3 regions of the Streptomyces sp. NPDC001020 genome follow, and region 3 is predicted to be linked to each of the others. Evidence: riboswitches for the same ligand, from Rfam matches in the RefSeq annotation. Region 3 holds a riboswitch; each other region holds the start of a gene.

What was found. A riboswitch is a leader RNA that binds a small molecule or an ion and turns the genes downstream of it on or off. The one in region 3 is predicted to bind thiamine pyrophosphate.
Positions count from the first base shown of each region.
Region 1: another riboswitch for thiamine pyrophosphate. It lies ahead of thiD (bifunctional hydroxymethylpyrimidine kinase/phosphomethylpyrimidine kinase); the one in region 3 lies ahead of thiO (glycine oxidase ThiO).
Region 2: another riboswitch for thiamine pyrophosphate. It lies ahead of thiO (glycine oxidase ThiO); the one in region 3 lies ahead of thiO (glycine oxidase ThiO).

Region 1 is NZ_JBSFLQ010000034.1:11,234-15,619, reverse strand. It holds gene ACWDEX_RS27595 (BPL-N domain-containing protein) at 1-616, shown strand, start outside; gene ACWDEX_RS27590 (hypothetical protein) at 962-1,486, shown strand; gene bla (class A beta-lactamase) at 1,590-2,507, opposite strand; TPP riboswitch at 2,643-2,736, shown strand; gene thiD (bifunctional hydroxymethylpyrimidine kinase/phosphomethylpyrimidine kinase) at 2,728-3,531, shown strand; gene lexA (transcriptional repressor LexA) at 3,586-4,257, opposite strand.
Region 2 is NZ_JBSFLQ010000003.1:79,158-83,543, forward strand. It holds gene ACWDEX_RS03325 (NAD(P)/FAD-dependent oxidoreductase) at 1-994, opposite strand, end outside; TPP riboswitch at 1,162-1,275, shown strand; gene thiO (glycine oxidase ThiO) at 1,273-2,439, shown strand; gene thiS (sulfur carrier protein ThiS) at 2,436-2,636, shown strand; gene ACWDEX_RS03340 (thiazole synthase) at 2,640-3,434, shown strand; gene pknB (Stk1 family PASTA domain-containing Ser/Thr kinase) at 3,545-4,386, shown strand, end outside.
Region 3 is NZ_JBSFLQ010000059.1:9,398-13,783, forward strand. It holds gene ACWDEX_RS34265 (DUF1330 domain-containing protein) at 1-193, opposite strand, end outside; partial or broken gene ACWDEX_RS34270 (thiazole synthase) at 366-923, opposite strand; partial or broken gene thiS (sulfur carrier protein ThiS) at 927-1,180, opposite strand; gene thiO (glycine oxidase ThiO) at 1,177-2,346, opposite strand; TPP riboswitch at 2,344-2,456, opposite strand; gene ACWDEX_RS34285 (hypothetical protein) at 2,511-2,861, shown strand; partial or broken gene ACWDEX_RS34290 (FAD-dependent oxidoreductase) at 2,894-3,417, shown strand; gene ACWDEX_RS34295 (DUF4158 domain-containing protein) at 3,589-3,996, opposite strand; gene ACWDEX_RS34300 (GNAT family N-acetyltransferase) at 4,239-4,386, opposite strand, start outside.

The sequences.
Region 1 (4,386 bases), on a different contig from region 3:
CGGTTGCCCCGAGGCGGTCGCGGAACTGCTCGCCGCCGCCCCCTGGGACTTGGACGTCCGTTTCACCGGGCCGCACGAGGAACTGCCACTGACGGCCGAGTCGCTGTCCCGGGCCCTGGTGTACGCCCAACCGGGCGGCGGCACGCTCTCCCCCGCCTACCGGAAGCTGCGGCGGCAGCGCGACGCGATCCGTGACTTCGTCCGGGGAGGCGGACGTTACCTGGGCTTCTGCCTGGGCGCCTATCTGGCCGGCGCCACCCCCGGGTTCGATCTGCTGCCGGGCGACAGCGACCAGTACATCTCCGCACCGGGGTGCACGGTCCACCACGACGGCAACACACTGGTCGAGGTGGTGTGGCGAGGCCTGCCCCGCACCGTCTTCTTCCAGGACGGGCCCTACTTCGTCCTCGACGAGGGCGCGGACGCGAAAGTCCTGGCGACCTATCCGAACGGTATGCCCGCTGCGATGGTGGCCCGGTTCGGAGCCGGCCGCGTGGGCGTCACAGGGCCGCACCCGGAGGCCACCGACGACTGGTTCACCGACTACGCCCTCCCGGTCCATCGCACCCGGGACCTGGCGCTGGACCTCGTGAAATCGGTGCTCGAGGAAGAATGACCGCGGCGCCCGGCGCCGACTCCCCCGAGGGCACACCCGGTTTCGTCCCCGGACGCGTCAGTTCTGCTTGATCGCGGAGAGTCGAGCGTCAGCTTGATCTCGTCCGAGACCAGTACGCCACCCGCCTCCGAGGCATGCCGGAGAACGTGCTCCTCGGGCAGGGCGCGGGCCGTGCTGTAGGGGGACTGGCGCCTTACGGAGGTCAAACTTCTGGCGTCAGGGCCGTGATGCCGAGTTGCCCTGTCCCACCCTCTGGCGGACGCGCCCAGCCTCGGGCACCATCTCCCTGCACCACCTGCCCAGCCGCCCCTCACGAAGCACGGCCCGACCGCAGGAAGGTCCCCCATGAAGATCCGCTCCGCCCTCACGGCTCTCGCGCTGACCGTCGCCCCCGGGCTCGCCGTCCTGAGCGGCGCCGGTGACGCCCTAGCCGCCCAGGACGGTGCCCAGGCCGTCACCGTCACCAAGATTTCCCACGCCACCGCCACCTCGATGTTCAGCTCGGTCGGCATCACCTGGTCGTCCTCCGGTAACTGCTCCAACCGGAACGTCTCGACCTGCACGTCCTTCGACCAGCTCAACCTCTCCACCGCCCAGGGCGCCCAGACCCTCAAGCGGGCTTCCGGCTGTGCGCTGAACATCACCGGCGGTACCGAGACGGGCCACGCCAGCGGCACCTACTCGCACTGGAACGGCTACAAGCTCGACTACGGGAAGAACACCTGCATCACCAGCTACATCAAGAACGGCTTCACCTACATCGGCCTGCGCGGCGACGGCGCGCCCCAGTACAAGTCGGGGTCGGGCAACATCTACGCCGACGAGGGCAACCACTGGGACGTCCTCTACTACAACTGCGGAGGCTGCTGACCCCACTGGCCGCGTACGTGCCTGTGTACAGCGACCCCGGCGGCGACCGTGCCCACGGCCGCCGCCGAGTACTCCGCACCACGCCGAACCGGGCGAGGCTCGGTCAGGTGAGATCCGAGACGACCCGCCTGGTGGCTTCGGCGATCAGGGACTCCCGGGGAGGAGTGTCGTATCCGGGTCGGTCGGACATGATGGCCACCACGAGCGGGGCGCCGCCGGGCGGCCACACGATGGCGATGTCGTTGGCCCGGCCGTAGTCCCCGGTGCCGGTCTTGTCGGCCACCGTCCATCCCCGGGGAAGCCCGGCCCGGATGCGCCGGGCGCCGGTGGTGTTGCGTTCGAGCCAGTCCTTGAGCTGGGCGCGTCTGTCCGCGCTCAGCGCGTCGCCGACCACCAGTCTGTGGTAGTCGGCGGCGATCGCCCGGGGAGTGGTGGTGTCGCGCGGGTCCCGCGGGCCGCGTCTGTTCAGCTCGGGCTCGTAGCCGTCCATCCGGCTGCGGGTGTCGCCGAGTCCGCGCAGGAAGGCGGTCAACTGCGGCGGACCGCCGATGTCGCGCACCAAGAGGTTGGCAGCCGTGCCGTCGCTGTATCGGATGGCGGCATCACACAGTTGCCCGATGGTCATGCCGGTCGCGATGTGGTCCTTGGTGATCGGCGAGATGGAGTTGACGTCGGCCTTGGTGTAGGTGACGTGCTTGTCCAGGTGGCTGAGTGGGTTTCGGTGCAGGACCGCCGCCGCGGCGAGTGTCTTGAAGGTGGAGCAGAACGCGAAACGCTCGTCGGCACGGTAGGTGACGGTGGCGCCGCTTCCGGTCGCCAGGGCGTACACGCCCAGACGGGCACCGTGCTTGCGTTCGAGCGCCGCGAACCGCCCATCATCCTGGGATGGGGAAGGGCGATGCCCCGCCATCGGGGTCACCCTGGACGCCGAGCGGTCACCTGCGCCGCATCCCGCCAGTGGCAGGAGAGCCGCGGCCACCAGTAGCGCGCGGCGGGACGGGACGGACTGTTCGAAGGACAAGCGGCGTCACCTGCTTTCGCTTGTCTGGACTCAACGCGATCACCTGCGCGAAGTTACGCACAACATCGACGGCCGCTCGGACCAGAGCCGCTCCGTGGTCGGCCGATCGACCACCTCTGATGCTCTGTTACCGTGGGGCGCGACGCGGGGTGCCCGAACACGGGCTGAGATCACACCCGTTGAACCTGATCTAGTTCGGACTAGCGAAGGGACGTCGTCGATGACTCCTGTTCCCAAGGTGCTGTCGATCGCCGGCACCGATCCCAGCGGTGGCGCGGGAATCCAGGGCGATCTGAAGACCTTCTCGGCCCTCGGCGGCTACGGCATGGCGGTGGTCACCGGGTTGGTCGCACAGACGACCACCGGCGTGCGCGAGATACTCACGGTGCCGGCGGCCTTCGTCCGCACCCAGTTGGACACGTTGCTGACCGACGTCCCCGCGGACGCGGTGAAGATCGGCATGCTGGGCGAGGCGTCGGTCGTCCACGCCGTGGCCGAGGCACTGGACCGGTTCGCCCCTGCGTACGTGGTGCTCGACCCGGTCATGGTGGCCAAGAGTGGCGACCGACTGCTGGCAGCGGACGCGGTGGCCGCGTTGCGTGACGTACTCGTCCCCCGTGCCGACCTGATCACGCCGAACCTGCCCGAGGCCGCGGACCTGCTGGGCGCCCGGCAGGCCACCAGCGTCGCGGAGATGCACGAACAGGTACGACGGCTGCACGCCCTCGGGGCCCGGCGAGTGCTGTTGAAAGGCGGCCATCTCGACGACGGCACCTGTGTGGACGTACTCAGCACCGGCGAAGGCCCCGTCGAGATCGCCGCGCCGCGGGTCGCGACCCGCCACACTCACGGCACCGGCTGCACCCTGTCCTCGGCGATCGCGGCGCTGCGGCCGCGCCGTTCGGACTGGCTCACAGCCGCCCGGGAGGCCAAGGACTACCTGACCGGCGCCCTGCGAGCCGCCGACATGCTGCATGTCGGGCACGGTCACGGGCCGGTCCACCACTTCCACGCGCTCTGGTGAGACCAGGAGCGCGAAGGCCACGACGCACCGCCGCCCACGAGAACCCTGCACGACTCAAAGCAGCCGCAGCACGCTCACGACCTTGCCGAGGATCTGCGCCTGGTCGCCGGGGATCGGCTCGTAGGCCGGATTGTGAGGCATGAGCCACACCTGCCCGTCCCGTCGGCGCAGTTGCTTGACGGTGGCCTCGTCGTCGAGGAGCGCGGCGACGATATCGCCGTGGTCTGCGCTGTCCTGGCGGCGCACCGTGACGATGTCACCGTCACAGATCGCCGCGTCGACCATGCTGTCACCGGACACGGTGAGGGCGAACAGATCGCCCTCACCGACCAGTTGGCGTGGCAGCGGATAGACGTCCTCGACCATCTCCTCGGCGAGCAGGGGCGCGCCGGCGGCGATCCGTCCCACCAGTGGCACTTCCACCGGAGGCTCGGCTCTTGCGTCCAGATCGGGGGCCCAGGAAGGACGCACCTGGTAGGCGCGCGGCCGGTTGGGGTCGCGGTACAGGATCCCCTTGCGCTCGAGGACCATCAACTGGTGCGCGACCGAGGAGGTACTCGCCAGGTTCACGGCCCGCCCGATCTCCCGCATCGACGGTGGATAGCCCTGCCGCTCGACCGTGTCCGTGATGAACCGGACGATATTCTCCTGACGGGGTGTCAGCTTGCCTTCCACGGCTCCGCTGCCCGGCGGCCGCCCTCGGCGTACTGGCGGGCTGCTCTCCATCCTCGGCACCTCCGTACAAGATCTCGCGGAAATTGACCCTATCCCGCCTTCCCCGCAAGTGGAACACACTCCTTCGGACCACCAGTCCAACCGGCTTCAAGCGTGCCGACCCGGCGGTCGGCTTTCCTC
Region 2 (4,386 bases), on a different contig from region 3:
AGCGGCCGAACTGCTCCGACCAGAAGTAGGGCACCGGGTCGTACGCCGCCGGCACTTCTCCGATGATGTTCGCGGCCACCGTGCGCGGGCCCTGGAGGGCGTTGTCCCAGTGGTGGACCAGCAGGCGTTCCTCGTAACGCCCCGACGGGAAGGACGTGCAGTCCCCGACCGCGTACACGTCCGGCACCGACGTGCGCAGATACTCGTCCGCCAGGACCTCGCCGTGGTCGCCGAGCGCGACACCGGAACCGGCGAGCCACGCCGTGGCCGGACGCGCTCCGATACCCACGACCACCGCGCCCGCGGGCACCCGCGAGCCGTCGTCGAGCACCACGGCTCCCGTCTCGACGCGTTCCACGCGTGCGTGGGTGCGCAGATCCGTCCCGCTGTCCGCGTACCAGGCCGCCATCGGCGCGGCCACTTCCGCGGGCAGCGCCCCAGCGAGCGGCCGGTCCGCGGCCTCCACCACGGTCACCGCGCAGCCTGCCTCGCGTGCGGCGGTGGCGAACTCGGCGCCGATCCATCCCGCGCCCACCACCACGATGTCGTGCTGCTCGGCGAGGACCGGCCGCAGCCGCTCGGCGTCGTCCAACGTGCGCAGCAGATGCACACCGGGGACGCCTTCCGCGCCCGGCAGCCGGATCGGCTCCGCCCCCGTCGCGAGGACCAGGACGTCGTACGGGACAGGGCCCTCGGCGGTGTCCAGTTCGTGGTCGTCGGGACGCACGCCGAGCGCCTCGCAGCCCAGCCGGAGCTCGATGTCCAGGGCCTCGAAGTCGACGTCGAAGGCGGAGCCCTCGGCCTTGCCGAGCAGCACGGCCTTGGACAGCGGCGGCCTGTCGTACGGCTGGTGCGGCTCCGCGCCGATCAGCGTCACGCTGCCGGTGAACCCCTGTTCCCGCAGGGCGACCGCGGTCTGTACCCCGGCCATGCCCGCGCCCACGACGACGACGCGCCGTGCCGATCCGCCCCGTGCCTGCGTCTGCTCGCTCACCTGATCACCTTAGACAACTGACAACCCGTCAGTCAGGGGGCGTGCTGAGTGACCTGTTCCACAACACTCGCCCCCTGCGCACGTCCGCGGCTCCCCCGGTGGCCTGGGCCTCGTACGTGACGGGGGGGCGAAGGCCTGACCGTCGGTGGGTCTAGGGTGGCCACCGTACAAGCACTCGCGGGAGCCCGGACGCACCGGGCTGAGAGGGAGGCTGGGACGGCCTCCGACCGTACGAACCTGATCCGGGTCATGCCGGCGAAGGGAGGGGCTGGACGCCCATGTCGTCTCCACGTACATCCGACGTCCTCGTCGTCGGGGGCGGGATCATAGGCCTGGTGACGGCCTGGCGCGCCGCGCAACACGGATTCGCCACAGCCGTCGTGGACCCCGAGCCGGGCGGCGGGGCAGCCCTGGTGGCCGCCGGGATGCTCGCCGCCGTCAGCGAGCTGTCCCACGGCGAGCAGACCCTGCTCGGCCTCACTCTGGCGTCCGCGCGCCGCTATCCGGACTTCGCCGCGGAGCTGACCGAGGCCACCGGCCAGGACCTCGGCTACCGCAGGTGCGGCACGCTCACTGTCGCGCTCGACGCCGACGACCGCGCCCATCTGCGCGAGCTGCACGCCCTGCGGCAGCGGTCGGGCCTGGAGTCGGAGTGGCTGAACGGGCGCGAGTGCCGCCGCCTGGAGCCGATGCTCGCGCCGGGCGTGAGCGGGGGACTCAGGGCCGACGGCGATCACCAGATCGATCCGCGCCGTCTCGCCGGGGCCCTGGTGACGGCCTGCGAGCGTGCGGAAGTGGTCTTCCACCGGGTGTGGGCAGAGCGGCTGTCGGTGGCGCGGGAGCGGGCTGCCGGGGTCAGGACCGCCGACGGCGCCGACCTCGCCGCGGGACGGGTCGTCCTCGCCGCGGGCAGTCTCAGCGGGCGGCTCGCGGGAGTCCCGGACGATGTCCTGCCGCCCGTGCGCCCTGTGAAGGGCCAGGTACTGCGGCTGACCGTGCCGAAGCGGCAGGCGCCGTTCCTGAGCCGTACCGTGCGCGCCGTGGTCCGCGGCAGTCAGGTCTACCTGGTGCCGCGGGAGAGCGGTGAGCTGGTCGTCGGCGCGACCAGCGAGGAGCTGGGCTGGGACACCACGGTCACCGCGGGCGGCGTGTACGAGCTGCTGCGGGACGCGCACGAGCTGGTCCCCGGGATCACCGAGCTGCCGCTCACCGAGACCCGTGCGGGACTGCGGCCCGGCTCCCCCGACAACGCGCCGCTGCTCGGCCCGACGGAGCTGGAGGGTCTGCTGCTGGCCACCGGGCACCACCGCAACGGCGTCCTGCTCACCCCGATCACCGGCGATGTCCTGGCGCACGCCCTGACCACCGGCGAGCTCCCCGCCGAGGCCCGCCCCTTCACCCCCAGGCGCTTCACCGCCGCAGCACCCACGGAGCAGCCCGTATGAACATCTCGGTCAACGGGGAGCCCCGGCAGGTCGCTCCCGGTACCGCGCTCGACGCGCTCGTGCAGGCCCTCACCGAAGCCCCCTCGGGTGTGGCCGCCGCCCTCAACGAAACCGTCGTCCCGCGCACGCAATGGCCGTCGACGCCCCTGTCCGAGGGGGATCGCGTCGAGGTCCTCACCGCCGTCCAAGGAGGCTGACGCATGGCTGACGACCCCTTCGTCCTCGGCGGTACCGCCCTCACATCCCGGCTGATCATGGGGACCGGCGGTGCGCCCAGTCTCGATGTGCTGGAGCGGGCGCTGGTGGCCTCCGGTACCGAGCTGACAACGGTCGCAATGCGGCGTGTCGACACCTCGGTGCACGGCTCGGTCCTCTCGGTGCTCGACAGGCTGGGCATCCGGGTGCTGCCCAACACGGCGGGCTGCTTCACCGCGGGCGAGGCGGTGCTGACCGCCCGGCTGGCCCGTGAGGCGCTCGGCACGGATCTCGTCAAGCTGGAGGTCATCGCCGACGAGCGGACCCTGCTGCCCGACCCGATCGAGCTGCTGGACGCGGCCGAGACACTGGTCGACGACGGTTTCACCGTGCTGCCGTACACGAACGACGACCCCGTCCTCGCCCGCAGGCTGGAGGACGTCGGCTGTGCCGCGATCATGCCGCTCGGCTCGCCGATCGGCTCCGGGCTCGGCATCCGCAACCCGCACAACTTCGAGCTGATCGTGGAGCACGCGCGTGTGCCGGTCATTCTGGACGCGGGCGCGGGTACGGCGTCGGACGCGGCGTTCGCCATGGAGCTGGGGTGCGCGGGTGTGATGCTCGCCTCGGCGGTGACCCGGGCCCGGGAGCCCGTACTGATGGCTCGGGCCATGCGGCACGCGGTGGAGGCGGGCCGGCTGGCCCGGCGGGCGGGCCGCATTCCGCGCCGGCACTTCGCGGAGGCGTCGTCCCCCGCGCAGGGCAGGGCACGGCTGGACCCGGAGCGGCCGGCGTTCTGAGCCCGCTCGCGGCCAGGGGGCTGCGAGGTGCGTCACAGGTCGGCTCCAGTCCTGCTCCGTCGCCACTGGAACGGGCGAGAGTGACGGTGTGCCCTCGTAGACTCACCTGCGTGGATACGACCCTTAAGGACCCGCTCGTCGGGCAGGTGCTCGACGGCCGCTATCGCGTCGACGCGCGGATCGCGGTCGGCGGGATGGCCACGGTCTACCGGGCCGTGGACACCCGCCTCGACCGTGTCCTCGCGCTCAAGGTGATGCACCCGACGCTGGCCGCCGACGGCTCGTTCGTCGAGCGCTTCATCCGCGAGGCCAAGTCGGTCGCGCGGCTCGCCCACCCGAACGTGGTGCAGGTCTTCGACCAGGGCACCGACGGGTCGTACGTCTACCTCGCCATGGAGTACGTCGCCGGGTGCACCCTGCGCGATGTGCTGCGGGAGCGCGGGGCGCTGCAGCCGCGCGCGGCCCTGGGCATCCTGGAGCCGGTGCTGGCCGCGCTGGGCGCCGCGCACCGCGCCGGGTTCGTGCACCGCGACATGAAGCCGGAGAACGTCCTGATAGGGGACGACGGCCGGGTCAAGGTGGCGGACTTCGGTCTGGTCCGTGCCGTGGACACCGTCACCGACGACACGACGGGCGCCGTACTCGGCACGGTGTCGTATCTCGCTCCCGAGCAGATCGAGCACGGTACGGCCGATCCCAGGGTCGATGTGTACGCGTGCGGGGTCGTCCTCTACGAGATGCTCACCGGTGCCAAGCCGCATGACGGCGACTCCCCCGCCCAGGTGCTCTACCAGCACCTCCACGAGGACGTGCCGACGCCGTCGGCACTGGTGCCGGGGCTGGCGCCAGAACTCGACGAGCTGGTCGTCTCGGCGACCGCGCGCAGGCCGGAGCAGCGCCCGGGCGACGCGGTGGCGCTGCTCGGCCAGGTACTCAGGACGCGCAGCGCGCT
Region 3 (4,386 bases):
CGGCGAAACGCAGGACGACGGTGTGGGTGCCGCCGGCCGGCCGCCCGCCCTCGGACAGGTGGACGGTCCGGTCGGTGCTCGCGAGCAGTTTCCCCGCGTCCGGGCCCAGTAGGACGGGGGCGGCGGCCCGGCGGTAGGCGTCCAGGCGCTGAGGGTCGGTCACGTCGTAGTTCAGTATGAGCAGGGCGGGCATGGCCTCTCCTCGTCGATCCGCGCGAAGCAGGGCGAACAGGGCCTCGGACGCGCGGGATCGACGCGGCGCCCGGGCGGCCGCCACGGACGGCGACGGATCACCACCGGGCGGACCGTGATCCAGTATCCGCCCCCCGCGCCGGCCCGCCGGCCCCGCCCCCGTCAGCACGGCCCCCCGCGTCCAGGATCACCGGCACGCGCGCGTGCTCCACGATCAACTGGAAGTTGTGCGGGTTGCGGATGCCGAGCCCGGAGCCGATCGGCGAGCCCAGCGGCATCACCGCCGCACAGCCCACGTCCTCCAGCTTCCGCGCGAGCACCGGGTCGTCGTTGGCGTACGGCAGCACCGTGAAACCGTCGTCGACCAGCGTCTCCGCCGCCTCCAACAGCTCCACCGGGTCCGGCAGCAGCGTCCGCTCGTCGGCGATGACCTCCAGCTTGACCAAGTCGGTGTCGAGCGCCTCCCGGGCCGGCCGGGCGGTCACCACGGCCTCACCCGCCGTGAAACAGCCCGCCGTGTTCAGCAGCACCCTGATGCCCAGCTTCTGCAGCACGGACAGCACGGAGCCGTGCACCCCGGGATCGACCCGGCGCATCGTCACCGTGGTCAGCTCGGTGCCGGAGGCGACCAGCGCCCGCTCCAGCACGTCCAGGCTCGGCGCGCCGCCCGTGCCCATGATCAGCCGGGAGCCGAGGGGCACACCGCCGAGGACGAAGGGATCGTCGGCCATGGGTCAGCCTCCTTGGACGGCGGTGAGGACTTCGACACGGTCGCCCTCGGCGAGGGCCGTGGCCGCCCACCGCGTGCGCGGGACGACGGTCTCGTTGACGGCGGCGGCCACGCCACCCCGGAGGACGCCACGGTGAGCGACCCCACGAGGGCGTCCAGCGCGGTGCCCGCGGCGACCTCGCGGCGCTCCCCGTTGACGGAGATGGCGACGGAGGCGGCGGCGGGGCCGGTGACGGAGTTGGTTGAGGAGTCGTTCATGCGGGCTGCTCCACGAGTGCGGCGCCGAAGCGCCGGGGCGTGAACGGGCGGGCCTCCGGGGGCAGTTCGCCGCCGGTCAGCAGCTCCGCCATGACGTCCCCGGTGACCGGGGTCAGCAGCACCCCGTTGCGGTTGTGCCCGGTGGCCAGCAGCAGCCCGTCCAGGCCGGACGGGCCGAGCAGCGGCGCGTTGTCCGGGGAGCCGGGGCGCAGCCCGGCCCGGGTCTCGGTGAGGGGCAGCTCGGTGATGCCGGGCACCAGCTCGTGGGCGTCGCGCAGCAGCTCGTACACGCCGCCCGCGGTCACCGTCGTGTCCCAGCCCAGCTCCTCGCTGGTGGCGCCGACGACCAGCTCGCCGTTCTCCCGGGGCACCAGGTAGACCTGGCTGCCGCGCACCACGGCCCGCACGGTACGGCTGAGGAACGGCGCGTACCGGCGCGGCACGGTCAGCCGCAGCACCTGCCCCTTCACCGGCCGCACCGGAGGCAGCAGGTGCTCGGGCACGCCCGCGAGGCGCCCGCTCAGGCTCCCGCCCGCGAGCACCACCTGCCCCGCGGTGAGCGCGACGCCGTCCGTCGTGGTGACACCGGCGGCCCGGTCCCGTACGACGTCGAGCCGCTCGACCCACCACCGGTGGAGGACCACCCCGGCCCGCTCGCACGCGGCCACCAGGGCCGAGGCCAGCCGCCTCGGGTCGATCTGGTGGTCCCCGTCGACCCGCAGCCCGCCGCGCACACCGGGCGCGAGCATCGGCTCCAGGCGCCGGCACTCCCGCCCGGACAGCCACTGCGAGTCTAGTCCGGAGCGCTGCTGAAGAGCGTGCAGTTCGCGCAGGTGGGAGCGGTCGTGGGCGTCGAGCGCGACGGCCAGGGTGCCGCAGCGGCGATAGCCGAGGTCGTGACCGGTCAGCTCGGTCAGTTCGGCCGCGAAGTCCGGGTAGCGGCGCGCGGACTCCAGGTTCAGGGCGAGCAACGTCTCCTCGCCGTAGTGCAGTTCGGTGACCGCGGCCAGCATCCCCGCCGCGACCCGCGCGGCCCCGCCGCCGGGCTCGGGGTCCACCACGGCGGTGGCGAGCCCGCGTTGCGCGGCGCGCCAGGCCGTGACCAGGCCGATGATTCCGCCCCCGATGACGAGGACGTCGGACGTATCGGACGTACGAGACGACATGGGCGTCCAGCCCCTCCCTTCGCCGGCATGACCCGGATCAGGTTCGTACGGTCGGAGGCCGCCCAGCCTCCCTCTCAGCCCGGTGCGTCCGGGCTCCCGCGAGTGCTTGTACGGTGGCCACCCTAGCCCGCGAAGCGCCGCTCTTGTAAGGGAGGCCCCTGTCCATGGCCCGATCGCTCGACGGACTGACCCTCGCCCCTGTGGCGGATCAAGCCCCAGGTCAGGTCGGTACCCGCACGCGTTTCGCGTACCACGAGAAGGACGGCGAGATCTGGGCCGAGTACGCGGGCGGCGACGTCGTGCGCGGCCACCTGGTCGGCACCCGCGAGGGCGACCGGCTGGACTTCCGGTACGTGCAGCTCAAGCAGGACGGGACCACCTCCTCCGGGCACTGCGTGTCGACCGTCGTGGAGCTTCCGGACGGGCGGGTGCGGCTGGAGGAGACCTGGCGGTGGGAGTCGCAGGCGGGCACCGGGACGAGTGTTGTGGAACAGGTCACCCAGCACGCCCGATGACTGACGATTTGTCAGTTGTCCATGGTGAGCGCGTGAGCGAGCAGACAGCGCAAGAAGGCACCTCGCGCGGCGGCGCGGGGCAGGAGCGGCGCGTGGTCGTCGTCGGCGCGGGCATGGCCGGGGTGCAGACCGCCGTCGCCCTGCGGGAACAGGGCTTCACGGGCACCGTGACCCTCATCGGCGCCGAACCCCATCAGCCCTACGACCGGCCGCCGTGGTCCAAGGCCGTGCTGCTCGGCACGTCCGAGGGCTCCGCGTTCGACGTCGACTTCGACTCGCTCGACATCGAACTGCGGCTCGGTTGCGAGGCGCTGGGCGTGCGCCCCGCCGACCACGAGCTGGACACCGAGGCCGGGCCCGTCCCGTACGACGTCCTGGTCCTCGCCACCGGCGCCGAACCGATCCGGCTGCCCGGCACCGAGGGCGTGCCCGGCGTGCACCTGCTGCGCACCCTGGACACGCCGAGCGGCTGCGGCCCGTGCTCGCCCGGCAGCACGACATCGTGGTCGTCGGCGCCGGCTGGATCGGTGCCGACACCGCCGCGCGGGAGGCGGGCTGACCCGGATCGCGGTGGCGTACAAGGCGGCGTTGGTGGCCTTCCCGGTACGGGGGCCGCGGCACGCTCGTCGGCCTGGTGCAGCGCGGAGCGGATGATCGAGGTGACCTGATCCGGGGTCGGGGGCTCGATCAGGTCGTACCGCATCTGCCGGAACAGTTCGGCCTGTATCTACTCGTCTCGCCGCTCGTCGTGCCAGATCGCATCCACGAGGTGGGAGACGAGCTTGAGGTTGTCGGTGGTGGTGCACTCGTGCCAGCCGGTGAGCTTGCGCAGTTCGGTGCGGTGCCGCTGGGCGGTGCGGTCGGTGAAGTCGTAGAACGCCAGCTGAGAGGCCGCGACGCCGACTTGCTTGGCGACGTGCTCGACCGCGTCGGGCGGCAGCTCCAGACGGGTCTTGGGGAACCGGCCGCGCCAGGTCAAAAACTTGAGCTGGACGGCGAAGCCCAGCCTCGTGGATCCGGCCTTGTTCCGTAACCAACCCGTCTCGTCATCGGACAGGGTGAAGTGGTCCACCACCCCGTCCAGACCCAGATCCCGCCCCACACCGGCCCCTTTCGTCACCCCCGTGATCGCCATTCGGGCTGGACGGTAGAGGCGGGATGTACACCGGGCACGCATATCCGCGAATCCGCTCATCGGGGTGGGCGGACCTGGTACAAGTGCCTGACGTGGGTGACCTTAACGAGAGTGCCACCGGCCGCAATTGCGGCCGGTGAGCGCCGTCTGCTACGGCAAGGCCGGCGATACAGATCCGTGAAACTGGCCTTCGTCCTCTGGCTCCTGGCCTGTGCCTCTGCCATCGCGCACTACGTAACCGGTCACATCGGCAACGACAGAACGTGTACCGGCCCGGATGGCCACCGTGCCCCATCACGCAGCGGCGTCCACATGCCGCGAAGCGGCATGGTGACGCTTCCGATGGGTTGCTCGACATGTATGTCGCCGTCGAGGGGCACCCATCCCATC